3 regions of the Wukongibacter baidiensis genome follow, and region 2 is predicted to be linked to each of the others. Evidence: riboswitches for the same ligand, from Rfam matches in the RefSeq annotation. Region 2 holds a riboswitch; each other region holds the start of a gene.
The links. Region 2 has a riboswitch for molybdenum cofactor ahead of pruA (L-glutamate gamma-semialdehyde dehydrogenase). Riboswitches for the same ligand answer to the same signal wherever they lie in the genome.
Positions count from the first base shown of each region.

Region 1: linked by a shared signal. The riboswitch ahead of R9X47_RS06455 (extracellular solute-binding protein) and the one ahead of pruA (L-glutamate gamma-semialdehyde dehydrogenase) in region 2 are both predicted to bind molybdenum cofactor.
Region 3: linked by a shared signal. The riboswitch ahead of R9X47_RS08115 (molybdopterin-binding protein) and the one ahead of pruA (L-glutamate gamma-semialdehyde dehydrogenase) in region 2 are both predicted to bind molybdenum cofactor.

Region 1 covers NZ_CP138202.1:1,364,531-1,374,781, reverse strand. Annotated here, with positions in the region: gene R9X47_RS06480 (AAA family ATPase) at 1-3,192, shown strand, start outside; gene R9X47_RS06475 (DUF6557 family protein) at 3,418-3,864, shown strand; gene R9X47_RS06470 (YdcF family protein) at 4,180-4,929, shown strand; gene R9X47_RS06465 (GNAT family N-acetyltransferase) at 5,021-5,569, shown strand; gene R9X47_RS06460 (MogA/MoaB family molybdenum cofactor biosynthesis protein) at 5,940-6,431, opposite strand; molybdenum cofactor riboswitch at 6,614-6,732, shown strand; gene R9X47_RS06455 (extracellular solute-binding protein) at 6,887-7,819, shown strand; gene R9X47_RS06450 (ABC transporter permease) at 7,926-8,615, shown strand; gene R9X47_RS06445 (ABC transporter ATP-binding protein) at 8,618-9,322, shown strand; gene R9X47_RS06440 (molybdopterin molybdotransferase MoeA) at 9,373-10,251, shown strand, end outside.
Region 2 covers NZ_CP138202.1:5,098,548-5,108,798, reverse strand. Annotated here, with positions in the region: gene R9X47_RS23055 (TetR/AcrR family transcriptional regulator) at 1-296, opposite strand, end outside; gene pruA (L-glutamate gamma-semialdehyde dehydrogenase) at 484-2,115, opposite strand; molybdenum cofactor riboswitch at 2,295-2,416, opposite strand; gene R9X47_RS23045 (GNAT family N-acetyltransferase) at 2,592-3,374, opposite strand; gene R9X47_RS23040 (GNAT family N-acetyltransferase) at 3,379-3,855, opposite strand; gene R9X47_RS23035 (metallophosphoesterase family protein) at 3,877-4,599, opposite strand; gene R9X47_RS23030 (hypothetical protein) at 4,621-5,283, opposite strand; gene R9X47_RS23025 (hypothetical protein) at 5,310-6,290, opposite strand; gene R9X47_RS23020 (acyltransferase family protein) at 6,302-7,384, opposite strand; gene R9X47_RS23015 (class I SAM-dependent methyltransferase) at 7,688-8,407, opposite strand; gene R9X47_RS23010 (hypothetical protein) at 8,622-8,828, shown strand; gene R9X47_RS23005 (glycosyl hydrolase family 18 protein) at 8,999-10,251, opposite strand, start outside.
Region 3 covers NZ_CP138202.1:1,772,522-1,782,772, forward strand. Annotated here, with positions in the region: gene R9X47_RS08085 (molybdopterin-containing oxidoreductase family protein) at 1-627, opposite strand, end outside; gene R9X47_RS08090 (4Fe-4S dicluster domain-containing protein) at 630-1,127, opposite strand; gene R9X47_RS08095 (NAD(P)/FAD-dependent oxidoreductase) at 1,234-2,490, opposite strand; gene mobB (molybdopterin-guanine dinucleotide biosynthesis protein B) at 2,812-3,309, opposite strand; gene mobA (molybdenum cofactor guanylyltransferase) at 3,351-3,941, opposite strand; gene R9X47_RS08110 (molybdopterin molybdotransferase MoeA) at 4,010-5,227, opposite strand; gene R9X47_RS08115 (molybdopterin-binding protein) at 5,235-6,254, opposite strand; molybdenum cofactor riboswitch at 6,469-6,634, opposite strand; gene R9X47_RS08120 (IclR family transcriptional regulator) at 6,874-7,650, opposite strand; gene R9X47_RS08125 (TIGR03915 family putative DNA repair protein) at 7,825-8,562, opposite strand; gene R9X47_RS08130 (putative DNA modification/repair radical SAM protein) at 8,562-9,869, opposite strand; gene R9X47_RS08135 (beta-propeller domain-containing protein) at 10,072-10,251, shown strand, end outside.

The sequences.
Region 1 (10,251 bases), 2.6 Mb from region 2:
AATATAAAAATACAATACTATCTGGCCCAAAACAATTTTAAGGAAGCATTAAATACAGGGATATCAGTAATTAAGCTAATGGAAGTTGATATACCTTTTCAGCCAAAACAAGCTGATATTGATAAATCTTTTGATAGGATAAAAGAAGCTATGTTAGAAATGAAAGTCGATGACTTGCTTAATTTACCTTATATGAGTGATCCTGACAAACTAGCTGCGATGCAGATTATGTTATGTACCATACCGGCCACCTATAAGGCAGCTCCAAAGTTGACACCAATTTTAGCATGTAAAATGGTTGAACTATCTATAAAATACGGGAATTCTCCTCTTTCAGCGGGAGCATACACATTTTATGGTCTTCTGCTATGTACGGTAAAAAATAATGTGGAGCTGGGCTATAAATTTGGAAAAGTAAGCGTTAAAATGATAGAAAAACAAAGCCTACAACAATATAAGGTTATGGTTTTAGACATGGATGCTTATAGCATAAAGCATTGGAAAGAGCATTTGAAATTGACACTCGATCAATTTGTTGAGGGTTATAGAGCAGGAATAGAAAACGGAAGTTTCCAATACGCTGCCTGCTGTTTGGCAGGACATGCTAAAAACTCACTTTATCTAGGACGTCCACTTAAAACATTGGAAGAAGAGATAGCAGACAATATAAAGATTATTGGAAAAATAAAAGAATGTTCATCATTAAACTACAAAAAAATCTTTGGACAGCTTGCTTTAAATATGCAAGGAAAATCAAAGAACCCAATTGAACTTACAGGGGAAATGTGTGATGAAAATAAAATGCTTTCTGTTATGAATGATACAGGAGATATGTCCGGAATGTTTTTCCTTTTCATGAGTAAAACAATATTAAATTATACTCTTGGAGAGTATTCACTTGCGGTTGAAACAGCAAAAAATGCAGAAGAAAATTTAGATGGAGTGGCGGGCATGGTGGATATTGCTGTTTTTTACTATTTTGATTCTCTTTCAAGTTTAGCAATATATCATACTGCTTCAAATAAAGAAAAAGAAGAAATTTTAAATAGAGTCATCAAAAATCAGGAGAGGATGAGAAATTGGTCTAATCATGCTCCGATGAACTTCTTGCATAAATACTATTTAGTTGAAGCAGAGCTTATGAGAGTAACAGATAGGACTGATGATGCAATAGAATATTATGATAAGTCAATCTCTCTAGCAAAGGAACATGAATATATAAATGAGGCAGCTTTAGCAAATGAGCTAGCTGCAAATTTTTGGCTTAGTAAAAGCAAATATAGATATGCTAGAGTACACTTTAAAGAAGCATATTTCAGCTATAAACGATGGGGAGCAGAAGCAAAAGTAAAGGCATTACAAAAAAAATATCTAGAAATTTTTTACGAAAAGTTTGAAAAAAATGAAGATGAAAAACCAACGACAGTGACTGCTCTAGAATTAGTAGATATAAATACTATCATGAAAGCAGATCAAGCCATATCTCAGGAAATTGTTTTAGATGAATTGGTTAAAAAACTGATTAGGATAATTATTGAAAATGTAGGGGCTGAGAAAGTAGTCTTTATGATTAAAGAGAATGATGAATTTTTAATTAAGGGAAAGAATGATAGTGAAGATGAAAAAATAATAGTTATCAGTGATACACTAGTTGATGAGTATGATGATATTCCTAGGAGTATCATAAACTATGTGAGCAGAACAAATGAAAGTGTTATTTTAGAAAATTCAACCCAGTCTTTAAAATTTGGATGCGACAAATATATAGTTGATAAAATGCCAAAATCTGTCTTATGTTTTCCTTTGATTAATCAAAGAGAGCTCAAGGGAATAATCTATTTAGAAAATAACCTAATGACAGGTGCCTTTACTAGAGATAGATTGAAGATTTTAGAAATGTTATCTTCACAGATAGTGATATCCCTTGAAAATGCAAGTTTATATGAAAATCTAGAACGGTCTAATGAAATACTAGACATTAAAGTAAAAGAACGAACTGCTCTTTTAAAAAAAGAAAGAGACAAACTTCAAAAATATCTTGATATTGCTGAAGTTCTGTTTCTAGTTTTAGATAAAGAAGAAAAAATAGTATTAATAAATCGAAAGGGATGTGAAATTCTAGGGTATAGTGAAGAAGAACTTCTTGGGAAAACCTGGCATGACAACTTTTCTAAGAAAGAAAATAGAGAGGATGCAAAGCATAACTTTGAATCCATAATAAATGGAGAATTGATAGAATATTCCGATGAGATTATTGTAACTAAAGATGGTGAAGAAAGGATAGTATCTTGGCATAACTCGGCATTAACGGACAAAGAGGGAAATATTGAAGGTACATTAAGTTGTGGAATAGACAGTACTGAGCATAGGCTGCTAAGAGAACAACTTGAATATAATAAATTAAAACTTGAGTTTTTTGCTAACCTATCCCATGAGCTAAAAACACCATTAAACCTTTCTTTTTCTGCTTTGCAAATGCTAAACTTTTATAGGAATAATAGTTTGAGTTCAGAGGTTAATGAAAAGATTGATAAATATACAAACATAATTAAACAGAATAATTATAGACTTTTGAAGCTAGTTAATAATCTGGTTGATATTACAAAAATAAACTCGAATTCATTTGATTTGAATTTACAGAATCACGATATAGTTGATCTTATAAGAATGATAACTTACTCAGTTGAAGACTATATAGAAAATAAAAATAGGATATTAATATTTAACTCTAATATAAAAAGTAAGATAGCTGCCTGTGATCCATTTAGCATTGAAAGAGTTATTTTAAATCTGTTTTCTAATGCACTAAAATTTACAGATGAAGGAGATGAAATTTCTGTAAGTCTATACGTTAAGGAGAATTCCATTAGCATAGCAGTAAAAGATACTGGAATTGGAATCCAGGAAGAGAAACAGAAAATGGTTTTTGAACGATTTAGACAGGTTGATAAATCCTTTACGCGAAATAGCGAAGGAAGTGGAATTGGATTGACAGTTGTTAAACTACTAGTTGAGTTACACGGTGGAACTATCAATGTTAAGAGTAAAGTTGGAGAATTCACGGAGTTTATTATAGATATACCTATTAAAGAATTAGATGAGGAATATAGATCAAGAGCTAACTATAATGATGGCTTAGAGAGTTTAATTGATAGAATAGATATTGAATTTTCCGATGTTTATGGATTGTAATCTTAGATCATTCTATTATTCACTAATATACTATCTGGAATTATGGACTTATACGACAAAAAAATAGAGTATAAGTCCTATTTTATTGAAAAAAATGTAAAAATAAAAGGAATTTTATTCTATATATAGAAATGTTTATTCCAAGACGGCATTATTTATGGAAAATTTGAAATCTCCGTAGGTAATCTAGGTGAAGTTAATTATTAAAAAATATAGAGGTGAAAAATGAGTACACTAAATGATTTGATAATGAACACTGATTTTCAAGATGTATGGAAATGCTTAATGCGGCACTATAACATAGAAGATGAAAAAACTATTCATAATTTTGAAAGGCTCTATGGAGAATTAGTGGGATTTACTCCAAGTTTCAATGATAAAAATATTTATATATACATAAAGGCTTTTCAAGAGGATGAAGATGGTGAGGCTCATTGTGTCGATAAGTTTGATGAAAATGATATGGCAATATACTTTGATGTCTCAGGAAGAGATGACAAAGGAGAGGGATACTCATTAGTTGCAGCTAGCTTTGATGAGTGGTTAGGATACTATATTTGTGAAAGAACTCTAAAAAAGCTTAGTTATCCAAACATTATTGCCCATTGCCTACGGGAAATGACATTCTTTGGCTTTGAACAAGAATGGGATGAAGACATAAAAATTAATTAGAGATAAGCAACTTTAAAGTTTAATAAATTTCAAAGAAAAAATGTAGAAGCGTTCATTATTTTCTCTGAAATTTATTTTAAATCTTAATGTTGTTTATCTATAACAGGCTCAAAAATCAATATAAAACAAAGGGACTTTTATGATAAAGATATTGTCATAGAGGTTCTTTTTTTTAGAAAAAAATGTAAAAAATAGAGGGGAACTATAATTGATGACGAATTACTTAAAATGATAGTCTGAGTAATAGCAGTATTGAGATGAAAAAGGAGATATTGATTGAGGAAATATTTAAAAAGAAAAGGGAGTCGTATAGGGATGCACTATAATAGTTTAATAATTGCTATAGGGGTTCTATGTATTCTGTATTGCTTTTTTGGTTTGTCATTGGGATGGGGTTTTTATTTTGGTTTGAAAGTAATATTGGCATTGGGCGTAATTTTGCTCGTACACGGATTTCTTAGAAAATATAATAACCTCTATATAAGAAGCAACGTTGAAAAACTAGTAAATATAGGTATAATTATAATACTTATATCCTTTATAATAGTTGAAAGTATGATAATAACCGGAGCATATGTCAATGACACAAAAGATGTCGATTATATTTTGATTTTGGGAGCGGGAATAATTGATGATAGGCCATCATTAGAATTAAAATATCGCCTTGATACCGTTATTAAATTTACAAAAGAAAGTAATTATAATCAAAAGCTCATACTGTGCGGTGGAAAAGGTAAGGATGAAAAATTTTCTGAAGCCTATGTTATGGAAAAGTATCTTATTGATCATGGATTTAGTAAGGATATGATATTTAAAGAAGAGAAATCAAGAAGCACCTATGAGAATATAAAGTATGCAAAGGACATTATTGATATAGTTGATTCTCGAGATAATATAAAGGTTGCAATATCAAGTAATGATTTTCATTTGTTTAGAGCGAAGCTGATAGCACGTAGACTAGGATTCGAAGCTACTGGTTTACCAGCTAAGACTCCTTTGTACATAATTCCAAATCATCATGTAAGAGAGTGTTTTGCAATAATTAAGACCCTTGTTGTTAAATAGTAACGAAGAAAAAGCGTAAGAGTAACAATAGGTGACTAGACATTAAGTCGTAACCATATATTTGTTGATAGGTTGCTAAAGGAGGAATAACATGGATTTTAGAAAAATTGAATTCAGACTAGCAAATGATAATGATATAGAAGATATAATGAGAATAGAGACATCCTCCTTCGATTTAGAAATCTGTGAAAAAAGCGAGGTTTTCCTTGAACGAATTAATGTATTCCATAAGGGTTTTTTTATAATGGAATATGGGAATGAGACTATAGGATACTTAAGTTCGGAGCTTTGGGAATATAAAGACGATATTGCTGAGAAGGACTTTAAACTAGGACACTCTATAAAAGAATCCCATAGGAATAATGGAACTGAATTATATATATCATCAATGGGAGTAAGTCCTAAATATCGGGGGAAACAATTAGGCAAGCTAATGTTTGAAGAGTTTTCTAAATATATAGTAACTACAAACAATAATCTAAAAAGCATAATATTAATAGTTTCTGAAAAGTGGAAAAGGGCTAGAAAAATATATAAGGATAACAGCTTTCAAGAGATTTTACGAATAGAAAGCTTTTTTGAATATAACAAACAAAGTGACTATAATGAAGATGGCATAGTTATGAGGAAATATCTGTAGTGATAATTGATTGTATAAAACAAGTTATATATGCTAGTATAGGAAAAAAGGCTGTCTCATTGAATACAGCCACAGGGCGTTTCAGAATGAGTGAAGTCAACCCCGGGTTATTCATAGAAAATTTAAAACTCTGCTACGTCCTTTTAATTCTAAGACATCCATCAAATTCTCGACGTACGGCGTAGGTATGCCTTCGAACTTGATGAAAGTCTTAGAATCAAAACTACTTGCACCCTTTTAAATTTTCTATAAATAATCCGGGGTTAAGGTTTTAAAGTTTCGACGGTTTGGCTAGTACTAACGTACGTGCCAAGTCGTCGAAATTTCAAATAACGCAGAAATTCGCCATTCTGAGACGCCCACTTTAAGTCTATTTTCTAGCACACTCACCAGCAATACCCTTTAAAATCTCAAGTCCATGTTTCAAAGCGGGTAATATGAATTCTAAATTTTCCTTAACAGCTTTAGGACTTCCAGGGAGATTAATTATTAAAGTTTCACCTCTAATTCCAGAAACACTTCTGCTAAGCATGGCCTTAGGAGTAATCTGAAGACTATAATATCTCATAGCCTCTGATATTCCAGGTGCTTGTCTATCAATTACATCTAATGTAGCTTCAGGAGTCCAATCCCTTGGAGAAAAGCCCGTTCCACCCGTTGTAAGAATTAAATCTATATTAAGATTATCAGACATATTTATAAGCTCTTCCGAAATAAGCCTTCTTTCATCGGGAAGTATTTCCCACCTAGCGACCTCATAACCATTGGCCGACATAATTTCTTTAATTAATTCTCCACTTTTATCTTCTCGCTCACCCCTTGAACCCTTATCGCTGGCAGTTATAATACCTACTTTAAACATATGTTACCCTCCTATATGAAGAATGATTTATTATGAATTACTATACATCTTATATTAATATACTTATTATTTAAAGGCAATGAAAGATAAATAATCCTAAATAATGAATTTTTGAAAAATACAGACTATTATTGAGTTGTACAAGGGGTAAGAATGTGATATAATTTTGTCACATATTGAAGTACATATTTATTTTCCGAGTCTCTAATTCTAAGGATTAGACTATGAATTATAGACCGATGGGTATAAGGAGAAATCTTTATGCCTCCCATGTTTGGAAAGGAAAAGATTAATGGTTTTAAAACATTCCTTTCAAGAGGAATGTTTTTTTATTTGAACTCAAAATTTAAAAATTTGTAGTTTGATAATGCCGGCATTCAAAATACATTTTTATTTTTTTGAAAGCCATTAAATATTTTTCCTTAAAAAGCAAAAGAAAACTTAGGAGGGAAACTATGAAGGGGATAAGCAAAATATTAATTGGGGTACTAATTGTTACTTTAGCGCTTGTAGGGTTTGCAGGATGTGCAAATAAGGCTGTTGAAAAGCAAAGTGCTACTGAGGAACCGAAGGCTGCAGAAGAAGTAAAAGCTACAGAAGAAACAAAGGCTACTGAAGAATCTAAAGAAGTAAAGGATAATGGAAGCATAATATTGGCGACTACAACAAGTACAGAGAATAGCGGGCTTTTAGCTTATATTCTTCCTAACTTTAAAGAAAAGACTGGTATAGAGGCAAAGGTAGTTGCTGTAGGAACTGGAAAAGCTCTTCAAATGGGAAGAGATGGTGAAGCCGACGTTTTATTAGTTCATGCAAAGAGTAGTGAAGAAAAGTTTGTTGAAGAAGGACATGGAACTGAGAGATCAGATGTAATGTATAATGACTTTGTAATCCTAGGACCAAAAGATGATCCAGCAAAGTTATCTGAAAAGGCAAAAAGCAATGTTATAGAGGCATTTAAGATATTAAGTGAAGGAAATGGCAAATTTGTTTCTAGGGGAGACGATTCAGGAACCCACAAAAAGGAAAAGAAATTCTGGGAAGAGGCAAGAGTAGAGCCTAAAGGTGATTGGTATGTTTCAGCTGGTGAAGGTATGGGCAAGGTTATACAAATGACTAATGAAATGCTTGCTTATACAATGTCAGATAGAGCGACGTATCTTTCTATGAAGGATAAAATTGAACTAGAAGTAGTTGTTGAGGGTGATTCTAAACTATTTAATCAGTATGGTGTTATTCCTGTAAATCCTGACAAAAACGATAAGATTAACAGTGAAGGTGCTAAGGCATTTGTAGAGTGGCTATTATCCGAAGAAACGCAGAAGCTTATAGGTGAATTTGGAAAAGAAAAATTTGGACAACCTTTGTTTACGCCAAATGGGAAGTAGCAACTAGTTTCTAGCCGCTAGTTACTAGGAAAATACTATATAATTTTAAACTTAAGTAATATGACTTAAGAGATTAGCAGACAGCAGAGAAATGGAGGTGTAGAGTATGGGACATATAGTAGATGGATTTGCTGAGGGGATCAAACTTCTTCTATCCCTTGATAGAGAAGTGTATTCAATAATATTTTTATCGATATATGTGTCCTTTACTTCTACACTTATCTCATCTTTGATAGGGATTCCACTTGGAATTTTTCTTGGCTTAAAAAAGTTTAGATTTAAAAGAGTATTTACAAGGTTTTTATATACCTTTATGAGCCTGCCTCCAGTAGTGGTAGGATTGGTTGTTGCTGTTATTATTTCAAGAAGAGGGCCATTAGGCCATTTTAGTCTGTTGTTTACTCCTGCTGCTATGATTATTGCACAAACTTTATTAGTTACACCTATTGTTACAGGCATTATCTTTAACAACTCTAAGGATCAAGGACATGCAATAAAGCAAATTTGCAAAACCCTTGGAGGAAATAGGTGGGACACTTTAATTTTATTAGTTAGAGAAATGAGAATAAATATACTAATTGCAGTTGTAACCGGCTTCGGAAGAGCTATATCAGAAGTTGGTGCAGTAATGATAGTAGGAGGAAATATAAAGGGGCATACAAGGGTTATGACCTCTTTTATTGCAATGAATAATAGTATGGGAAACTATTCCACTTCAATAGCCATGGGACTTGTTTTACTAACTATTTCTTTTATTACAAATTCAGTATTATTTAAATACGTAGTAGGAGACTAAAGATGGATATTAGGATAGAGGGCTTAGTTAAGATTTATGGCGAAAGAACAGTAGTAAATATCGAGAATATGACCTTGGAAAAGGGTAGGGTGTATGGGGTTATTGGACCAAATGGTGCTGGAAAGAGTACGATGCTAAAGATAGTTGCAGGTCTTGAAGATTCTTCAAGGGGAAAAACACTTTATAATGAGAATCCATTAAATGATGAAATATTAAAGAATATTACTTATATGAGTCAAAGACCATATCTTTTGAGAACATCTGTATTTAATAATATTTCGTATCCATTGAAGATTAGAAAATATGATAAAAGGGATATAGAGGACAAAGTTAATGAAATAATGAAGGAGCTCGGGATATCTGATTTAAGTTCTCAGCTTGCTACAAGTTTATCCGGTGGTGAGTCTCAAAAGGTTGCTTTAGCAAGAGCTTTGGTATTTGAGCCGGAGATTCTGTTGCTTGATGAACCAACTGCAAATATTGATCCGAATTCGATAGAGTTAATTGAGAAAGTAATAGCTAAGAGGAATACTGAAAAGGGCATGACTGCCATTATTATAACCCACAATATGGGACAAGCTAAACGACTATGTGATGAGGTTATATTTATGGATAAAGGAAAAGTAGTCGAGTGTGGAAAATCAGAGAAGTTGATATCAAATCCTCAGAAGGATGAAACGAAAAGGTTTTTGTCTTTGTATATATAGAAAGAACTCAAAAGTTAGTTGTAATTTAGAACTTATAAGAGGTGTGGCCTATGAAAATGTTTAGAGTGCATAGTGTAGAGGATGCAAAAAAAGAATTGACAAAACATTTTAAAGATTATAAATTGGAAAATGAAGAAATTGATATATCTAAGGCTGTTGGAAGGGTTTTAGCCCATGATGTATATTCGAATGTAAATGTTCCTCACTTTAGAAGATCTACAGTAGATGGATATGCAGTTCTTTCAAAGGATATCCATGGGGCAAGTGAAAGTTTGCCTGCCTTTATGGAGACAATTGGAGAAGTCCATATGGGTAAGCCCGCGGATAAAAGCCTCTCCGCAGATAAGGCTTGTTATGTACCTACGGGAGGAATGATTCCCGATGGGGCCGATGCTGTAGTTATGGTTGAATATACAGAAAAGCTGGATGAAGAGAACATTGCTATATACAGACCCGTAGCGAATAAGGAGAACATTATTGATATCGGTGACGATATAGGAAAAGATGAGAAGGTTTTATATGAGGGCTTGAAGCTGAGGCCACAGGATATAGGAGTTCTATCTTCTATTGGGGTTGATAGAATTAAGGTGTATAAGTTACCATCCATTGCTATCATATCAACGGGCGATGAAATAGTAGGACCTAGTGAAGAAGTAAGACTGGGTCAGATAAGAGATATTAATACCTATACCCTAGCTTCTATGGCTGAGGTAGCAGGATGTGTTGTGACAAAAAAAGTAGTTGTAAAGGATGAATTCGAGCTTTTAAAGGCTACTGCGGTAGAAGCAGTAGATAATAATGATATTGTGATTATATCCGGTGGAAGTTCTGTAGGTACTAAGGATATAACTAGTAAGGTTATAAATATAATTGGAGAACCAGGGGTCTTTGTACACGGTGTTGCTATAAAGCCTGGAAAACCTACAATA
Region 2 (10,251 bases):
TTAAATCCTAAATGCCCATATAGCTTTAATATTTCAAATATATTTTTATCTTTCATCTCTTCTTCGTAGTTTTTTAGTTCTTTATCCAAAAAACGAAGTTTAACATTCCCAGCTTCTACGTATATAAAAGTGTATAAATCTCTCTTGTTTTTAAAATGATAATAGAATGAACCCTTACTCATAGATGCATTTTTAATAATATTATTTAATGAAGCTTCATCGTAACTTTTCTGAGTAAATTCATCTAGTGCTGCTTCAATTAGTTTATCTTTTTTTTCAAAGTCCTTTATTTCCAATGATCTCCACTCCTAAATTTCAATACTTTCCCTAGACCATGCAGTCTAGACTATATGGTCTATTATATATCTAGAAGTTCAATTTGTCAACAATCTTGTAAATCATTTCCATTTTTCTCTTTCGATATTTTTTGTCACATAAAAAAAAAAGAATGACAATGTCATTCTCCTTTTTTTTGTTTACATTTTATCTAGCTTCCATAAATGGATATCTATAATCCCTAGTCGAATTGAATGTTTCTTTTATCACCCTTGGATTTGTCCATCTCAATAAGTTCAGTTTACTTCCAGCTTTATCATTTGTACCAGAGGCTCTCCCTCCTCCAAATGGCTGCTGACCTACTACTGCTCCTGTAGGTTTATCATTAATATATAGGTTTCCGGCTGCATGTTTAAGCTCCTCTTCCATTTTTACTATTGCCATTCTATCCTGTGAAAAAATAGCCCCAGTCAATCCATATGGTGTTGATTCATTACATATTCTGAGGGTCTCTTTAAGCTCTTCATCTTCGTATATATATATTGTTAGCACAGGTCCAAAGATTTCTTCTGTCATCGTCTTAAAGTATGGGTTTCTTGTAACTATAATTGTCGGCTCAATAAAATAACCTTGCTCATCGTCACATTCTCCACCCCATATTATTTCAGCCTCATCGGAGTCCTTTGCATATTCAATATACTCTTTGATTCTATCAAAGGCTTTTTTATCTATTACGGCACTCATGAAGTTTGTAAAGTCTTCTACATCGCCCATTTTAATTGTTGCCGCTTCGCTAATCAATTTATATTTTAGAACTGTCCATATGCTTTCAGGAACATAGGCCCGTGAAACCGCTGAGCACTTTTGACCTTGATATTCAAACGCCCCTTGTATTAAGGCTGTCATAAGTTCATTAACATTTGCAAGCCTATGAGCAAAAACAAAGTCTTTTCCTCCCGTTTCTCCAACAATTTTAGGATAGGATCTATAGTTATTAATATTTTCCCCAATAATCCTCCACATCGTATTAAATACTTCAGTGGATCCTGTGAAGTGTACCCCTGCAAACCACTCATTGTTAAATGCAATGTCACCTATTAAGCTACCAGAACCTGGAATAAAGTTAATTACTCCGTCAGGAAGCCCTGCTTCATGTAATAATTTCATGAACAAGTAGTTGGAATATATTGCTGTTCCAGCAGGTTTCCATACAACTACATTTCCCATTAATGCAGGTGCTATTGCTAAATTTCCTCCTATAGCTGTGAAATTAAAAGGGGTAACAGATAGAACAAAGCCTTCAAGAGGTCTGTATTCCAATCTATTCCATGAACTACTAGTAGAAACAGGCTGTTCACCATAAATCTGAGACATAAAATAAGCATTAAATCTTAAAAAGTCTATCATTTCACAGGCAGAATCAATCTCAGCTTGATAGGCTGTTTTGCTTTGCCCAAGCATAGTAGCTGCATTTAAAGTCTGTCTCCATGGACCTGCCAACAACTCAGCAGCCTTTAAAAATATTGAAGCCCTATGCTGCCATGGCATTCTTTCCCACTCTTTTTTTGCTTCCAGAGCTGCTTCAATTGCCATTTCAACTTCTTTTTCCCCTGCCATATGGTATGTAGCTAGTACATGATTTTTGTCATGGGGAACCACACATTTTGCTGTATTCCCTGTTCGTATTTCTTTTCCACCTATTATTAAAGGAATATCCATTTCCTTTCCTCTAAGCTCTAAGAGTTTTTCCTTTAAATTCATTCTTTCATTACTATCTACAGAATAGGAAAGAACAGGTTCATTTTCTGGTTTTCTTACCTCAAAATAAGCATTAGACATAAAAAATCCTCCTTTATTAATAAACATTCAATGGAGGCATCCCAGTTGCTTATCAAAAAGAAGGTACTTTGTATAAAAGTGAATACTACTAAAAATAATAACACAATAAATAACTATACTTGCTTAGTAATATCAAAATACCGATTTTCCAAGTCCTATAGTCAGCTATTATTCAGCTATACTCATCAATTATCTCTCCTTTCCACACTGGGAGGCACAACCGTTTCCAATTATACCCTACAGGCCTTAGAATCCTAGACTAATAGTCCTTAGATAAAAAGACTCGAAGAGAAAACCATATTAAGTTTTAAAATTATTCTACTGCAGTAAAGTATCATTTGAAAATCTTAATCGATTAAAAATATACTAACATTATATATTGATATTTTTGTAAATTCAACATATTTCTTAAAATGATTTTTTTTAAGGTTCACCTTTCATTTTTCTCGTTCCTTTCTCTCATAAGCATACTTATTTTATAATGAAGTTATATAGCTAAATGGATATTCTGCTACTTTCTCAAACCCTAGCTTATCCGCTAGCTTTCTCGATGGAATATTCCCTACAGCGCAGTCCCATTTTGGTATGTAACATCTTTTCATACATTCATCAATTAAGCAAGATGCCATAAATCTTGCAATGCCTTTTCCTCTATAGGAATCATCTGTTTCAATATCAATTTCAGCCTCTCCATTTTCAACTGAGGCACTAATGCATTGAGCGACTATTTTTTCTTTATCTAATAAAATAAAGCCGAATCCATTTTCAATGAAATTGTCTATAGTTCCCCAAAAGCTTATTATACCGTCATTATATTCTAATACTTTTTCAACATTTTCCTTACTTATGTATTCTAGCTGATATGGAAATGGGTTTTCTCCATATGAAATATAATCACTTTTATTAAATCTATACTGAATTCTCGGAAAATCTTTGACTTCTAGTGAGCCATTATCGCCCAACTTTCTTCTCCATTTTTTTGATATTCCAAACCAAAGTATTGGTTTATTATTTTTAGTTTCTTCAACAATGATATCTTCTAACCCAGAGTTAAAATTTATATCATCCTCTCCGCCCAATTGATAAAACCAGCCATCGTTGCTTATAACTAGAGCTGCTGTAGGCGTTTCAAAGCTATTAACATAAACACTACCTTTCTTCTTATCAGAAAGTATTGATTCCAACAATGGAAAATGGCTATTTTCATCATTTAGTAGATGGGATATTAAATCAAACTGTTCTTTCTCTATTTTCAGCATTATACTACACCTCAATCTCCATTCTTCTTGTTCTCGTTTTCATTCCCATTGATTCATAGAATTTAATAGCCGGGTCATTAAACTCCCATACGCTTAATTCTAAGCTTGAAACTCCAATTCTCTTAGTATATTCAACGGCTTTATTAAACAATAATTCACCTATACCTTTTCCTCTATATTGTTCTTTGGCACATAGCTCCTCCATATAAACAAATTTTCTTTGTATGACAATAGAATTGCTTTCGATCTCTATTACCCTCAATATAGTGTAAGCAATTATCTCTTTCCCTTGGGTCTCTACTAAAAAAATTTTACATCTTATATCGTCCAATAACTCTTCATAATATCTTCTATTTAAAGGTCTATCATTTTCCTTAAAATTATTCGGCCTAGATTCCACGTGTAAATTGTGCACTTCAACAACTAATTCATTTACACTCTCATAATCATTTTTCGTTGCCTCTCGTATTTGAAATTTCAAATATAGTCCCCCTTTCTAACCTTAACTAGCCACTCCCTCTTCAATAATCCTTATATACTTTTCTATGTAAGGAAATCGCTTAGCTATAGCTGCTTCTATAATTCCTTCCTTATCATAGTTGACTTGTCTCATGCTAATTTCAAACTCCTCATCTAATATCTCTAAAACGGCATATGATGAGATTATATTTTTAACATATGGCATTCCTACACTTCCGACATTAACTATTGTTTTTTGACCAACTTTAACAATCGATGGTTTATGTGAATGACCGCAAAGTATTAGTTCTTCATCTACACCATCAAGGATTTCTAATAATTTTTCCTTTTCTATCTCTTCTCCCATTATTTCGCTATAGCTTCTTGGCGAACCATGTACACATAAAACACTTAGACCATTGACTTTAATTTTCTCTGTGATCGGTTTGGACATTAGAAAATCTATATCTTCTTTTTCTAATTCATTTAAGGCATAAAGATATAATTCAAATAGCATCTTCTCTCTATCAGTCTTAGGAGACCAACCGTCATTAGCTTCTTCAAACCACCCATCTGTATTTCCCTTTACCCAACTCAAAATATCTAATTTTTTAAGGAGCTCTAATGACATTTTCGGATTAGGGCCTCTCATAACCAGGTCTCCTAAAAAAATAACCTTTTCGATACCTTCTTTTTTCAAGTCATCTATAACTGCTTTTAGCGCTAAATCGTTTCCATGTATATCTGAAAGGACTGCTATCTTCATTGAACTTCCCCCTTGTAACTACTAACTAGACTTATTCGTTTGAAGCTTACCTAGTACACTATAGGTACAGAATCTCTGTAATCCATGGGTTAACATTGCTACTACAATATTTCCTGTAATTCCATATATAATACCAACCCATATAGAAAACCAAAATGACGCAGTGATCTCTGGTATTATGTTAAAGGAAACCTTTTTTCCTTCCATAATCTCTTGAATGATTATAAATTGTACCCAGATTATAGCATTTAAAAGTATTGCTAATGTTACAGGTCCATAAATAGCACCATCAATGCCTAAAACGACAAATAGATTTTGGACTAATAGCCTCTGTGGTATCTCCATCGATGCTCCATTCAAAAAGTTTTCAATATTGAATGTTTTCTTGGGTTTATCTTTTTTGCCATGGTATGCAATAATCGAAGTTGGTATAACACATATCAAAATCAACACTATATTCTTCAATTTCCATACATTATGGGTATTAAATATAAATATTTTTTCAGGATATAGTTTCCAAAGTATTATAGCTAATACTAAACCCCAGAACTGAAATAAATATGAACCCTTAAATTTATCATTAGATATCTTTTTTATCATGGAAGCCGAGAACACTTGTATTCCATAAAGTAAACAGATCACTATAGAAACAACAACATATTTTAAGATTGTAGTAAAAAACATATTATTTCACCTTTCTCTAAATATCCTTAATCGAGTTTTTCCAATACTATTAAGTCTCCATCCCACTCAGGAATATACAACTTTCCATCATAATAATCCATACTACATATCAATGGAAGATTTAACTTAAAAGGATCTTTTTCATCAATGCTATTTCTTTTTCCTTCAATACTCCCTTGATTACCTGCAATAGTTGTTATTTTCTTAGTTTCAGAATCTATCATCCTTACAACATGATTTTGAGTATCGCCTATATAGATGTTACCTTTTTCATCTATTACCATAGACCAGGGTCCATCGAAATCTGCATCTTTCTTTGTACCAAATGTTGCTTCTAAAGGGTGTCCATCATCTCCTATATATCCACCTTCGCCAGTTCCTGCAACAAGTTTAACTACATGCCTTTTTATATCAATCATTCTCACTGTATAATTTCCACTATCTAAAACATATATGTTACCATCTGGACCACATTTCATGTCAAAAATCCAATTAAAACTTACTTCATCAAAACCCATATCACATTTTTGAAATCCAGGCTGTCCATTGCCTAATGTTCTTATCATATTTCCATCATAATCAAACTGCCACACCTTACAACCAGTTATTTCGTTTATCCAAATATTTTCTTCTGAGTCATATATACAGTTCCCAATATCCTTAATTTCATATTTATCACTATCAACTACTACATCAATCTTCTCACTTTTTGGATAAAACCTATATATTCTCTTATCATCACTAAATAAAATAGACTCATCCTTAGCACCTTCCAGGTACTTAGGCCCTTTTAAATCTAAGTTATAATGTTTGCATTTATTTGTAACCCTATTTGCGCCCATCGTCCAAACTAAGTTATCATAACCTAATAATCCTATCCAGTCTTGCTCATTATTCAACACATATTGATTCCCCTCTAAATCGTGAAATCCAAATTGTGCATATCCTTCTCCCCAATGCTTTTCAGCCGTAAAGTTTATAATTTTTTTTATCTTCCACTCCACCATTTTTTTATCACCTATTTTCTATAATCTGAGTTTGACTTCATCCCTAGTAACCATCTGGCCATCTCAATTCTCTTTAACACCTCATATAACAAAATCGTTATAATAAAAGATAAGACAACTATAATTATAAACTTAAGATAAATTGCAATACTCAGCCTTACCATATAAAAACTAACAATGACCAGTATCGTCTGATGTAAAATATAAACTGGAAATGCTGCCTCATTCATATAGGAAATAATTTTACTTTTTTTGCTTAAATGTTTTCTTCCATATCCAAGAATAACTATAAGGGTTAACCATACCGCTAAATTTTTCATGAAAGCAATCCCAATTGCTGTCAACGACCAAGTACCTGTATTACTGTTATTAATCATAACCGAAAACCATATTGGTATATAAACTATTAAAAAAATTAGCGCTTTGAACTTAAGTTTTCCTATAGCTTTTTGCATTCCTTCACTTAAACTCATTATATATCCTAATATAAAAATAAGTATGTAATAAAATGGATTTTGTCCCCCAGGGCCTGGTAATGCCTCGGTCAAAGTCAACGGAATAAATAGCATTACTAAAACCAATGGACTATTTAAATAATCTATAATTTTTAATGAACTACTCTGTAGTTTCTCTATTAACTTAAATAATGGTAAAGAGACTAAGGAAAAAACAAATAGATATAATATAAACCATAAATGTGCTGGAGTAAATGAACCAAAATAACCGGTTAAGTCACTAAAATCCATAAAGTAGGATTTTAGAAACTCTAAGTAATTTGAATTAAATTCTTTTTCAGTTAATTTTGCTATATATCCCTGTGGCGGGACAATAATTATAAGTCCAAATATCAGGGGAATAAACAGTCTATGGAATCTTTCCTTTAGATACTGAGCCCCTGTTCTTTTCTTTAGAGCATACCAGCTTGAAGCACCAGCTAAGTAAAATAGCAATGGCATAAACCAGTATGCAGTAACAGCTATGAACAAGCTCAATACCCAACTTGCTCCAGTATTCTTCACATAAAAAGGATCCCAATAATCAAAAACCCTTGCTGCATGAAATGGAAATAATAATAGTATTCCAAGATTCCTCATCCAATCAATATCATATCTTCTTGTACTAATACCTATATCTATCCTTCATATTTTATTTACTCCTTTTTTTGCATCATGGACTCTATTTCAATTTATTTAATACAAAATCCTTTTCAAGGTGATTATATATTACATTTTATCATTTTTACCATTATATTCAATTAATTAAGTTTAAATCTTTATTCTAGCAGGAATAGAATTTCAACATTTAAAATATTTAAGAGATATTGATATTTCCTATGTTTTATAACAAAAGCTCCCCAATCTACTTATAAAAAATAGATCGAGGAGCTTTTAAAAAAATTATTTATATGCTTCTACTACTAATGGAAAGGAATCTATAGTATATTCCTTTTCATCAAAACCTCCGTGAAGCTTAATATCTCTAAAACCAGCTTCCTTTAGCAGCTCAACGAAGTCCTGACTTTGTAAAGGATAGAGCTTTATGCAATTGTCATAGCTTCTTTCATTGTTAATAATTAGTTCAGTTTTAAATAAAACCTTTCCATCCTCCAATTCATAGTTCCTAACAAACCTTACGCCACTTTCAGGTCTATCTATTAAAGGTAGTTCTTTAACATCATACTTCAATACCCTATCATAGTTTACTATTTGTAAAATAACTACTCCATCTTTCCTTAAAAGGCCATACATCTTATTTAGGAGATCTTTAATCTCTTCCTTATTATCTAAGTGTACTAGTGAATTTCCTATACATACTACTGCATCAAATTTATTGTCACCAAGAACATCGATTTTTTTCATATCCAGTACATATGGTTCTACATCTGTTCCTTCTTTCTTATTCTTAGCTGCTATTTTCTTAATCATCTCTTCGTCTAAATCTACAGCCGATACATTATATCCTTCCTTTGCTAATGCTATAGAATAATTTCCCGTTCCAGCAGCTAAATCCAAAACATCTTGCTTTCCTTTAATGCGTTTACCTATAAAATTTAACTGAGGCTTTCCTAAAGGAAAAACAATATCATAGTATTTACTTAACTCTTCATAAAAACCCATAAAATCACCCTTTATTCGATATTCTATATTATTGTCTATACTTAATATACCCAATATATTTTATAACAATCTACAGAATTTTCCTAATCACTATGTATTTTCTCCAATTATTCTCTATCATAATAATCTCTTTAAAAGTTAAAAATAAGTATAGTAACTTAGATAAGTCAAGATTTTCTATATAAATTATATATATATGAAGGGAGATTTATTCATGCCTTGGAAAAAAGGAAAGATAAAATTTGACGATGGATCAGAATATCCTGCAGAGTTATTAGTTAAATCCGATGGTCAAGTGTGGAATGCTAGAATTTTGAAGGATGGTAAGATTGTAGAAGAAATTGATGCTAATCATTTTGCAAAGAATTTAGAGAAAAACGCCGAGGATGTTTATCCTTACAGCTATGAAATAGATAAATAAAATTCGTATGTCTCAGAATGACGAATTTCTGCGTTATTTAAAATTCAGGCGACTTGGCACGTACGTCAGTACTAGCCAAACCGCCTGAATTTTAAAACCTTGAACTTCACTCATTCTGAAACATCCGGTGGGACTGTGACTCATAGGAATTTTTATGAGACAGTCCCATTCTATAATAAATCTTTATCATCAACTGCATTATTTATTACTTCCCAAACCTCATCGTATTCATAACCTTTTCTCCATGAGGCTATTCCTTTAAGGCTATATTTATTAGCCAATTCCAGTTTCAGCTTTATAGATTCAGTATCTTCTACCCAAACCTTATAAACTGCTCCATCCTCTTCATAGGTTGCAAAGTACTGCCCAGTTTCTTCATCCCAGGAAATCGCAGCATTGTTTCTGTCTAAAATTTCCTCAACGTTTCTAATTGGTACAGCCTTTGATGAAACCTTTATTTTCCCGTTCTCATCCTTCGTTTCCTTCCATACCCTTGTATAGAATGGCACACCTAAAAGAAGTTTTTCCTTTGGTATAGTGTCCAGACTCCTCTCGATTCCTCTTTCTACCCATCCTATAGATGCAACAGAACCACTTACTGGGCTTGTAGCCCAATGCTCATCATAGGCCATCAGTGCAACATAATCAACTATTTGAGATAGCCTTTCTCTATCATAAACCTTAGACCATCTTTCACTACCGCTAGGTACTGTTACATCAATAGAAACAACCAAGTTTTGCTTTTTTAAGATATGGGTCAAATCTTCAACAAACTCAGTAAGTGCATCCCTATCCTCATAGTAGACATTCTCAAAATCTATATTAATACCATCTAAGTCATATAAACTTGCATAAAAAGCAATCTGAGCTATTACCTTGTCCTTCATTTCATCATTATTTATAACCTCTGATGTAAGCTTAGGATCAAAGCTATTGTCTACAAGTCCCCATACCTTATATCCCTTTTCGTGGGCCTCTTCTACATAATCAAAATCTGCTTTATTAGTGATTACACCTTCATTATCTAGGCTAAACCAAGTAGGTGTAACTACATCCAGCCCCTCAATTTTTTCTTCATCAGATATATCAGGAGTCTTTTCGTATACGTATTCCCATGTAACATTTATTTTCCCATCATCAAGTTGATTTTCTCTAGTAGAATTTATTTTATAATCAAATTCAATTTGCTTGGGTTCACCATCGGTAAATTTCTTTTCTACATATCCATAATACCCTTTTTCTGTCCTTACACGATAAGATTTTTCCTCTTCTGAAAGTATCTTAACAACATTACCGTTATTCACTATATCAACCTTATGACCCCTTAAGGATTCTTTTGAATAAATATTTACATTGTCATACTTTATTTCACTAAACTTAGATTCATCTCCAAACCTATCTATAATAACTATATTGGATTCTT
Region 3 (10,251 bases), 3.1 Mb from region 2:
AAAAACATCGGCTTGTCTAGCTATAGCACTAAGTCTTGTATCTATAACTATGATTTTAGCTCCATTTTCTTTGGCCTTCATTATAGATTGGGTCATATTAGGATGGGCCATAGGTGGATTGGCTCCCCATATAACAATGCAATTTGAGTTTTCAAAGTCAGGTTGAGCAGGCCATGTACCAGCAACTAGTGAGTATCCTATCCAGCGACCTACAAAACATTCTGAATCATTTGAGAAGTAATTCGGTGATCCAAAGGCATGAATGAATCTCCTAGCCATTTCTTCCTGCTGAGCAAATCCTATGGCTTCACCCTTCCAAATACTCATGCTTCTGGCACCATAGTTTTCTTTCAGTTCTTTCATCTTTTCAGCTATTTCATCAAGGGCTTGTTCAAGTTCTATCTCTTCCCATCCTGTCTCAGTTCTTTTGAGGGGCTTCAATATACGATCCTCTGCATAGATCATATCTACACCAGCCCTACCCTTTACACAAATCCTACCTTTATTCCAGTAATGGGGCTTATATCCATCTATATCTACTACTTTTTCATTTTCTATATATACGTTTATACCACAGTGATCATCACACATACGGCAAAGGGATTGTACGACCTTTTTATCTGACATCTTTATTCCCCTCCCTTCCTGTCATTTTTCATTTCTTCTAAAATTGCTCTTAGCTTACTATCAAAGCCCTTTCTTTTAGACTCAAAGGCTTCATCAACTTCTTCATATTGTAAAGCTCCGGAAATACAGAATTTTACGCAGGTTGGATCACCTTCGCATAGATTACACTTTCTACTTACTAGTTTTTCAGAGTCAAAGTGTATATTTCCAAAGGGACATGATAACATACACATCTTACATCCAGCACAACGATTTTGATCTATTTCTACTGCCCCTGTCTCTTCATTACGTTTAATTGCTCCCGCAGGACAGACTTCCATACACCATGCCTCATTGCAATGAACACACGTGAGTGGTATACAAACCCTTACCTGAGGATAGTAATTTACTCGTATATTTGAATCCTTTCTCTTAAAATCACCTTTTTGCTTAAAGGCACAGGCATATTCACAGTTTCTACATGCTACGCACTTGCTCGGATCCATTGTAACAACACGCATCTAACTTTCCCTCCTTCTTTTATCATTTTCTACACCCTTTGAAATAATCAACACAAAATTTTAGAAAAATAGATTTTGTGATTTTATATGCTTGTGCTGATTATCCTTATATAACCTCTAAAATATTTTTTGTAGGAGTGGATGCGATTTTTTTGTGTAAAGTCTCCATCAACTTTTCTGGTGAGTCTTCAATTCTTTGCTTCTTCCTTATGAAAGGTCTTAGTACTCCCAAAAATGCCACTAAGTCAGATCCTCCGGCAATTGTTCCTCCAACGGGAATTCCATCTTCAAGTACTACCTTTAAATAACTACCTTCTTTTCCATCATAGTGCTCCCAGATTTCGTTTCCTTCTTCATCCATAAATCTTCCCATTGACGCTACTGTTATTTCAAATAATTGTGTAACATTCATATTTAAGCTGCCTTCATAACTTCGCTCTTCACCAGCCATATTGGCACCAGCTATTTTACCCATTTCTATTGCAGTTGGCCATAGGGCATGGATTACGTGCTTTTCTCCAAAGGCTGTTGGACCCTGAGCCACATCTCCAGCAGAGTAAATACCAGAAACATTAGTCTCCATTTTCTCATCTACAAGTATACCTCTATCGAGGTTTACTGATGTATTCTCTAAAAAACCAATATTAGGGCGTACACCGGTTCCTACAATTATAAGATCAACTTCAAAAGGTCCCTTGTCCTTAGCATGGACCTCCATAGTTCCATCTTCTTTTCTCTCTATTCTTTGAGTCAATGTGTTAACATGAAGTTTTGCTCCATGTTCGATTATCCTTTCACGAAGGAGTTTTGCTCCCATATCATCAAGAACCCTTGGCATTATTCGAGGCGCTAGCTCATAGATGGTTACATCTAATCCCTTACAAATTGCCGCCCAAGCAGCCTGAAGAGATACAAAACCCGATCCCAAAACTAGAACTCTGTTCCCTTTTTTGAATAAAGGTTCAATATTCTTTACATCCTCCAAGGTCCACATATTATATACTCCTTCACCTGCTAAACCCTCTATCGGAGGTTTTATTGCAGATGCTCCAGTAGCAATTAACAATTTATCAAATGGAAAAACTTCTCCATTATCTATTTCAACTACTCTCTTTTCATCATCAATGTTTGTTACAGTAGCCTCAATATATCTCGTATTCATTTCTTTATAAAAATCATTATCTCTAATAAAAAATGTATCGTAATCTACCTTTCCCCTTAGATAGTATGGAAGTAATACTCTAGAATAAGCAACGCCACCTTCCTTTGATATTAATGTTACTTCGCTTTCCTTATCGTACTTGCGGAACTCTTCTAAAGCATTTATTCCAGCCGCGCTGTTTCCAATTATTACAACCTTCATACTTTCACCTCCCTCTAAAGTATCGATATTTACAAAATTCCCACACACCAAGCAATATGGAATATTAAAAATAATCTGATAAATGATATCAAAAAAAGACTTCTGCGATATCATTCTTCGCAACAATCGTTCCTTTAGTCGGAACATTGTTCCGCATTTTAGTTAGAAATTAAGGAATAACTCTCAAAGCAGTAATTTGAACCTTCTTACAATTCGCTTTATTATTCCCCATACTTTTCACTATTTTTCTATAAATAAAACATATCATAATTTTGCAATAAATTCAATACAATATTTCATTATTAAATTTTTAACAAAATATTATTTTTCAATCCCCATAATTTTTTCTTCAATAATGTCAACTAGACTAGAAGCATCGTTTATATCACAAACAGGTACGCCATCAATGTCATGGTCACTGTCACTTGCTATGGCAACTAATTCTTCTGCACTGCATAATAGTTCACTATACATTTCTGATCTGAAAACTTCAATCTTAGGCTTGTTACTCCTTTTATACCCTTCAGTGAGAATCAAATCAGCATCACTATTTAATTCTATCAACTCATCTAAGGTCCACTCTTCATCTACTCTTTTTATCATTGCAACCCTGTTTGGTGAAGAAATCGTTACAGTGTCAGCTCCAGCCTTAGCATGCCTCCATGTATCTTTCCCTGGTTTGTCTATATCAAAACCATGGACATCATGCTTTATGGTAGCAACTTTATGGTTTCTTTTCTTTAATTCCTTTAATAGCTTTTCGATTAGTGTTGTTTTTCCTACATCTGATTTACCTACAATACATACTATTGGTGTCATAAAATCATCCCCTCATCTGTAATTATAATAATTTATTAAATTTAAAGTTTTTTATTTACAAATTGGCTGTAATCCGATGGGGTATTTATATTCCTAAATATCCCTTCAATATCTTTAAAACCTTTCAGCTCATCATAGTCGACATATCTAACTTTAACCTCAGGATAGAAATCTATAATTTTATGGACATTGTTCCTTAAACACTTTTCAATAGCTTCAATACATCCTTTACCATATATCGCACATAGTGGTTGAAAGTGTTGTCCAGACCATGGAACAACTACATCGTATCCTTCAGCTAACCCTCCTAAATAGTCAATTAAATTCTTCTCAACAAATGGCATATCGCATGCCAGCACCAGGGAGTGTTCATATTTTGCATTAATTAACCCCGCATGTATTCCACTTAAGGGTCCATGACCAGGTATAATGTCTTTAATAACCTTCACTCCTAGATGATTATATAATGACGGTTTATTTGAAACAATTATTTTTTCGCTATAGGATGAAACTTCATTTAAAATTGTCTCGATAAAACTTTTGCCTTTGACATGTAAGAATGATTTATTTCTATAATTCATCCTGCTATTCTTGCCGCCCGCAAGAATAATAGCCGTTTTGTCTAACATCATACCACCTCTTCAAGAAACACATTCAACGTTTTTAAATTCAGTTTATCTCTTGGGGCATAAAGATACAATTAAATCATTACTATTTCCACAATTTGTCCACTTTCAAGGGATGGTGAATCCTTTGGAACATCTATTAAGCAGTTGCTATTCAATATGCAATTCATCTTAGATGATGTCTGCATATTTTTTGTCAATATAACGCTCTTTCCCTTAGATGTATTGGTCATTTTTCCCCTTAAGAATCTTCTAACGGGACTCTTTTTAGAAAAGTCCTCTTCTAGTACGGCCTTATCCCTTACCAAAGTTAAATCCGTTCTATGAGAAATATTATTTATAATTGGTCGTGCAAGTAACTCGAAGGATATCATTGCCGCAGAGGGATTTCCCGATAGGCTGATTACCAACTTACCCTGTAGTTCACTACAAAGTACCGGTGATCCAGGTTTTATATTAACCCTCCAAAACAGAATGTTTGCCCCGCATCTATACATTACATCCTTTACGATATCCTTTTTTCCTACTGATACTCCCCCAGTAGTTATAAACAAGTCAACCCCATCAATTTCCTGCTTTATTCTTTCGCACATTATCTCAATGTCGTCACCAGCAACACCTAGAATTATAGGCTCTCCCCCAAGTTCTTTAATTCTTGATGCTATAGCATAAAGATTGCTATTGTATATTTTCCCGTCACTTAGCTCATCTTCAACACCTACAAGCTCATCTCCAGTACTTAAAATTGCAATCTTAGGTTTTTTATAGACACTTACTTTACTTACTCCTAAGCATGCTAACACTCCTATTTCAGGAGATTTCAACATTCTCTCTCTCTCTAGGATTAGCTGTCCTTTTTGAAAATCTTCGCCTTTAAAGCAATAATTATCCCATTTTTTAAGTTCCTTTAGAATTTTCACAGTCTGTCCATCTACAAGAGTTTCTTCCTGTCTAATTACACAATCTGCATTCCTTGGAATAGGTGCTCCCGTCATTATTCTTGTTACAGTGCCTCTAGATAGTTTTTTTTGAGGATATGAGCCAGCATATACTTCTTCAATTATCTCCAATTCAATTTGAGTATCTCCACTTGCCCCTTTTGTATCCTCGGCAATTAATGCAAAACCATCAAGTGGAGAACGGTCAAAGGGTGGATGGTTTATTGGAGAAAATATATCCTTTGCAAGTACTCTATTCTGAGCATCCATCAATGAGACCTCTTCGGTTTCTATATCTATTATTTTTTCATCTAGGATATTTAAGGCTGTTTCCAATTCTATTTTTTGTAGCATTTATAAATCACCAACCCTTTCCAAAGCTACAGTCGGGATATCTACACTCATCGCAAGACATACAGAATCCACCATGTCCACAGGCTGCAATATCTCTATGATTAATCTTGTCACCGGCAAGTACTCTAGGCAAAAATAAGTCAAAGCTAGTGGTTTTACAGTACATTCCACATCCCGGCAACCCTAAAATCGGTACTTCATCTTTATAGGCTACTAAGAGCATTGCACCTGGAAGGACAGGGGCACCATAGGAAATAATCTCTGCTCCAGTCTTTCTTATTCCTAACGGAGTAAGGTCATCGGGATCTACTGACATCCCACCGGTGCAAATGATAAGTTCACAACCCATTTCTATTAGTTCCTCTATTGACTGGGTTATTTTATCACTATCATCGGGTACTATTCTACTATCAACTACTTCACAACCATACTCCAATACCTTGCTCCTTACGACAGGTCCAAATTTATCTTCTATTCTGTTGTGATATACTTCATTTCCAGTAGTTACTATACCTACCTTAGATTTTTTATATGGAATTACTTTAATAATAGGTTTCTCACCAATAACATCTTCAGCCTTTACTATCTTTTCTTCTTCAATAATCAGTGGAATAACCCTTGTTCCCGCTAATTTCTGGTTCTTTTTCACAGGATAATTGTTATGAATAGTTGCTAAAATGATTTCATTGATAGAATTGATTTCTAAAAGTCGATCGGTGTCTATCTTAAGAATGCCATCCATATTTGCAATAAAGTTTATCTTCCCTTCTTTAACATCGCTTAAATATATCCCTTCGCCTGCAGCCTTGGACAATCTATCGGCTGCTTCATTCTCATGTAAATATCCCTCTTTCTTTTCCCAAACGTAAATATTATCTTTTCCCAAAGAAAGTAAAACAGGAACATCCTCTTCAGTAATTATATGACCCTTCTTAAAGGCTCTCCCTTTAAACTTTCCGGGAATGATCTGGGTTATATCATGACATAAAATGGTTCCTATGGCTGTCTCAACAGGTATTTTTTTCATTTTACCACTCCCATATATTAAGATTTTCAGAAACATATAATCCCTCTGTTTTGCTTCACAAAAAAAGCCCTTCATTGCTTGAAAAAGAGCAAGAAGGGCATATATATGGGTATAACATCATTTTAGAAACCATACACCTCAAATCATCCACTAAAATGATCAAAGCTAGACAATTCATAGAAGGATTTAATTTTCTATGAATTATATGAACTTAACTATATATACACTTTCTCCTTTTCAAGTTATGTGAAGGCACTTCCGTTTCCCAAAGTACCCCGTGGATTAATAAATCCAGGCTGTGTTCCTTAGACCGGAACTTCATTCCGTTATTATGGCACACTACGTCCTTAGGAATACACAGCTCGGAGAAGTAAAGATACAATATTAAGTTTTCATCAAACAAACTATCGTCTACAAGAAACGACAAATCTATACATTTAACATATCACTTATACCACATCTTGTCAACTACATGTAACTAGTGTTCTAAGGTCAAAGCAATTACTCAGTTTAGAGAATATTACTACTTCTTGAGCATTTTATAATCTAAGAGTACGCTCTGCCTTAGGTTCTTAACTAAATCTTTTATAAAGAGATCACACAAAAGTAAAAATACACTCTATTTTAATAAGTTAGAAATTTTCCACGCAGTATTCTTTACTTCATTCACAATTGATTCAAATTTCTCAGACCTAATTCTTGAGGTAGGTCCAGATATACTCATTGCAGCAATAACATTGTTCTCTTTATCCACTATCGGAGCCGCTACACAGGTTAAGCCTATTTCCAACTCTTCATTGTCTATCGCATACCCGTTAATCCTTACATCTTCTAGTTCTTTTAATAAATCATCCCAATTACTTATTGTATTCTTTGTGTATATAGGAAGATCCTGTGCTTGAAACCTATCTAAAACTTTTTTTGGTGAAAAGGCTAGTAAGCACTTTCCAACGGCAGAGTAATGACTCTCACTACTTGATCCAACAATAGGATTGACTCTTAAAATCTGATCAGGGCTTTCTTCCTTTAAGATTAGAATAGTTCTAGGATATTTTTGTGATGTCTTATCAAGCACCGATACATTTACAACCTCATGGAATTTTTCAAATAGTTCCTTGGCATATGGTCTAATGATATGCTTTAAAGGCATTTTCTCTCCAACCAGCATACCAAGGGCATAAATCTTCATTCCTAGCCAGTACTTTCCATTCTCCAGATTTTGTTGTGCAAAACCTTTATTTTCTAAAGTTGACAGAGTTCTATGAACAGTACTCTTATGTAGCCCTAAAGTTTTTGCAATCTCAGTTACCCCAAGCTCTCTTTGCTCATAATACAAAAGTATCAATATATCTAGAGCTCTGTCGATAGAATTTATGATTTCCCCGTTTTTATTCAAAGTAGTACTCCTCTCGTCTTATGACCAAATTATTCTCTTCTCAAAAGTCTGCCATCTTGTTGACTTTGTCAACAAAATGAGGCTATTCTCATAATCTGGACAAGCTAAATTTATTAATATTATCCCATAAATTTATATTTAAATCAAAGAGAATATTAAAGTTTTTACCTGAGTTTAATTCTTCTCAACAAGATAACGCCAGTATCTCATAGGCATATTTCTTTTTTGAAGCTTCGGATTAATCCTGTTTTTAATTGCAATGGCTTTAAAATATTCCTTCCAAAGTTCTTGATAGCCAAACTCATCTCTATCATATTTCAGTTCTTTATTAACATCAATGTCTCTGATTATCCAATCTTCACCGTTATATACTGCTCCAATACCCCTTTTCACATCATGTATTATCCAACTTTGGTCTGATAACCTATCAACAAAGTGTGGTGCAATCAGTCCAACAATATTGAACTTCGGCTCAATAGGAGCATAATAAACATTTCCTTCTAAACACCCGAATCTCACTAATCCCAGCATTAGATGTCTTTCTCTATCAATGCTTAATCTAGCCTTATGTATTTTTAATACCCTGTCATCGGCAATATTATCCTCTATACCGCCTCCTATCTTCCATCCTAATTTTAAATACTCGTATATCCAAATTCCCGTGTCCTCTAGTTCCGTTAAATATGTATAGAAAATATTTTCAAGTGCTCTTTTTGATATTTTTGTTCTGATTGATTCGTATACCTTTCTAGCCTTCTCTGGATCCGTATGTATGTGTACCTTCTTATCTAAGAAATTTTCTTGATAATCCTCAGAAAATAATATTCTTTCAGGCACCTCTTTTCTATAATACGCTTCATATATGGATGTCAATAATCCATCAAAGCTACCATCATATATATAACAAAGCATTAAAACTCCCCCGTTATCTTTGTGATATTCTCTTCTACAGGAAATAGTAGATTTGGATAAAGAGAAAATATAGTAAGCTGCTCTCCATCATTTACCTTCTTTTTCTTACTGCTATCAATAACTAGTTGCTCTCTAACTGTAAACTCGTTCATGTTTCTCATCCCATAGTACTTGCCCTTACAGGTTATAAAATATTTGGCCCTTTTTAAAACGATTCCCATTTTCTTTAGATCATCATATCCCAGGTGACAAAACCTTCTTGCGGCAACGATTCTTCTTGCTGATTTTACTCCAACTCCCGGAATTCTAAGGAGCATATGATAATCGGCTCGATTTATTTCTACTGGAAACATATCAATATTTCTAATGGCCCAGTCACACTTTGGATCAAGGTGTTCATCAAAGTTTGGATTTTTCATGTTTAACAGTTCATTGGCCCTAAAACCATAAAATCGCAGAAGCCAGTCGGCTTGATAAAGTCTATGCTCCCTTAAGAGCGGTGGTCCTGAGATGCTAGGTAGATTAGGATGACTAGCTACTGGAACATAGGCTGAATAATATACTCGTTTTAATTCGAATTGCTTATATAATGCTTCTGAAAGGGTCAAAATATTTATGTCATTGTCTGTAGTCGCACCAACAATTAGTTGGGTTGATTGCCCAGCCGGAACAAAGTTAGGCGTCGATCTAAATTTTCTTTTGTTCTCACTTGTCTGATTTATCTTAGTTGTAATGAGACCCATGGGTTTTATAATGGATTCCCTTTTCTTCTGGGGAGCAAGGAGCTTTAGCCCATTGGTAGATGGAAGTTCAATATTTACACTCATTCGGTCTACACACTCACCAGCTTTTTCGATAAGAGTTTGATCGGCACCTGGTATCGCTTTAAGATGGATATATCCGTTGAAACCTCCTTTTCTCAGCTTAATTACGGTCTCAAGTAATAACTCCATTGTGTAATTTGGGCTTTTGTATATAGCCGAACTTAAAAAAAGCCCTTCTATATAGTTCCTTCTATAAAAATTTATAGTCAAATTGGCAACTTCCTCTGGGGTAAAGGCAGCCCTAGGCAAATCGTTTGATGCTCTATTAACACAGTATGCGCAGTCATATATACAGTAATTTGTAAACAATATTTTGAGTAAAGATATGCATCTACCATCATCGGACCAGCTATGACAAATGCCGCTTACATGGGCATTTCCAAGTCCTCCCTTCTTATTTTTTCTCGAGCTCCCACTAGATGAACAAGAAACATCATATTTAGCAGCGTCGGCTAATACCTTTAATTTATCTAAAAGTTCCACATCAATCACCTCGAACATATGTTTGTGTTCATTTTACCATAACACCCATCCATTGGCAAACATTCGTTCGCTTTTTTTATTTTTTCTCTGATAAAAAATTTAATTCAGATTTATGGAACTTTCTTCTTTTTTATGCGTCTATTAATATAAACCCGGATTATTCATTAATAATCCGAGTTAAACCATGTAGGAGGTGCAGTTCATGATAAAAAGAATAGTTATATTTGCTGCTGTACTCACAATTTTTGTTACAGCATTCACCCTTAGTTTCTCTCAAAAAAATACGATTTCTAAGCAGGATACTGAATCCGAACTTTCCATGAAAAACATATCTATTAATAATACTACATACGTCCCAGTTAGAGAATTATTCGAAAAGCTT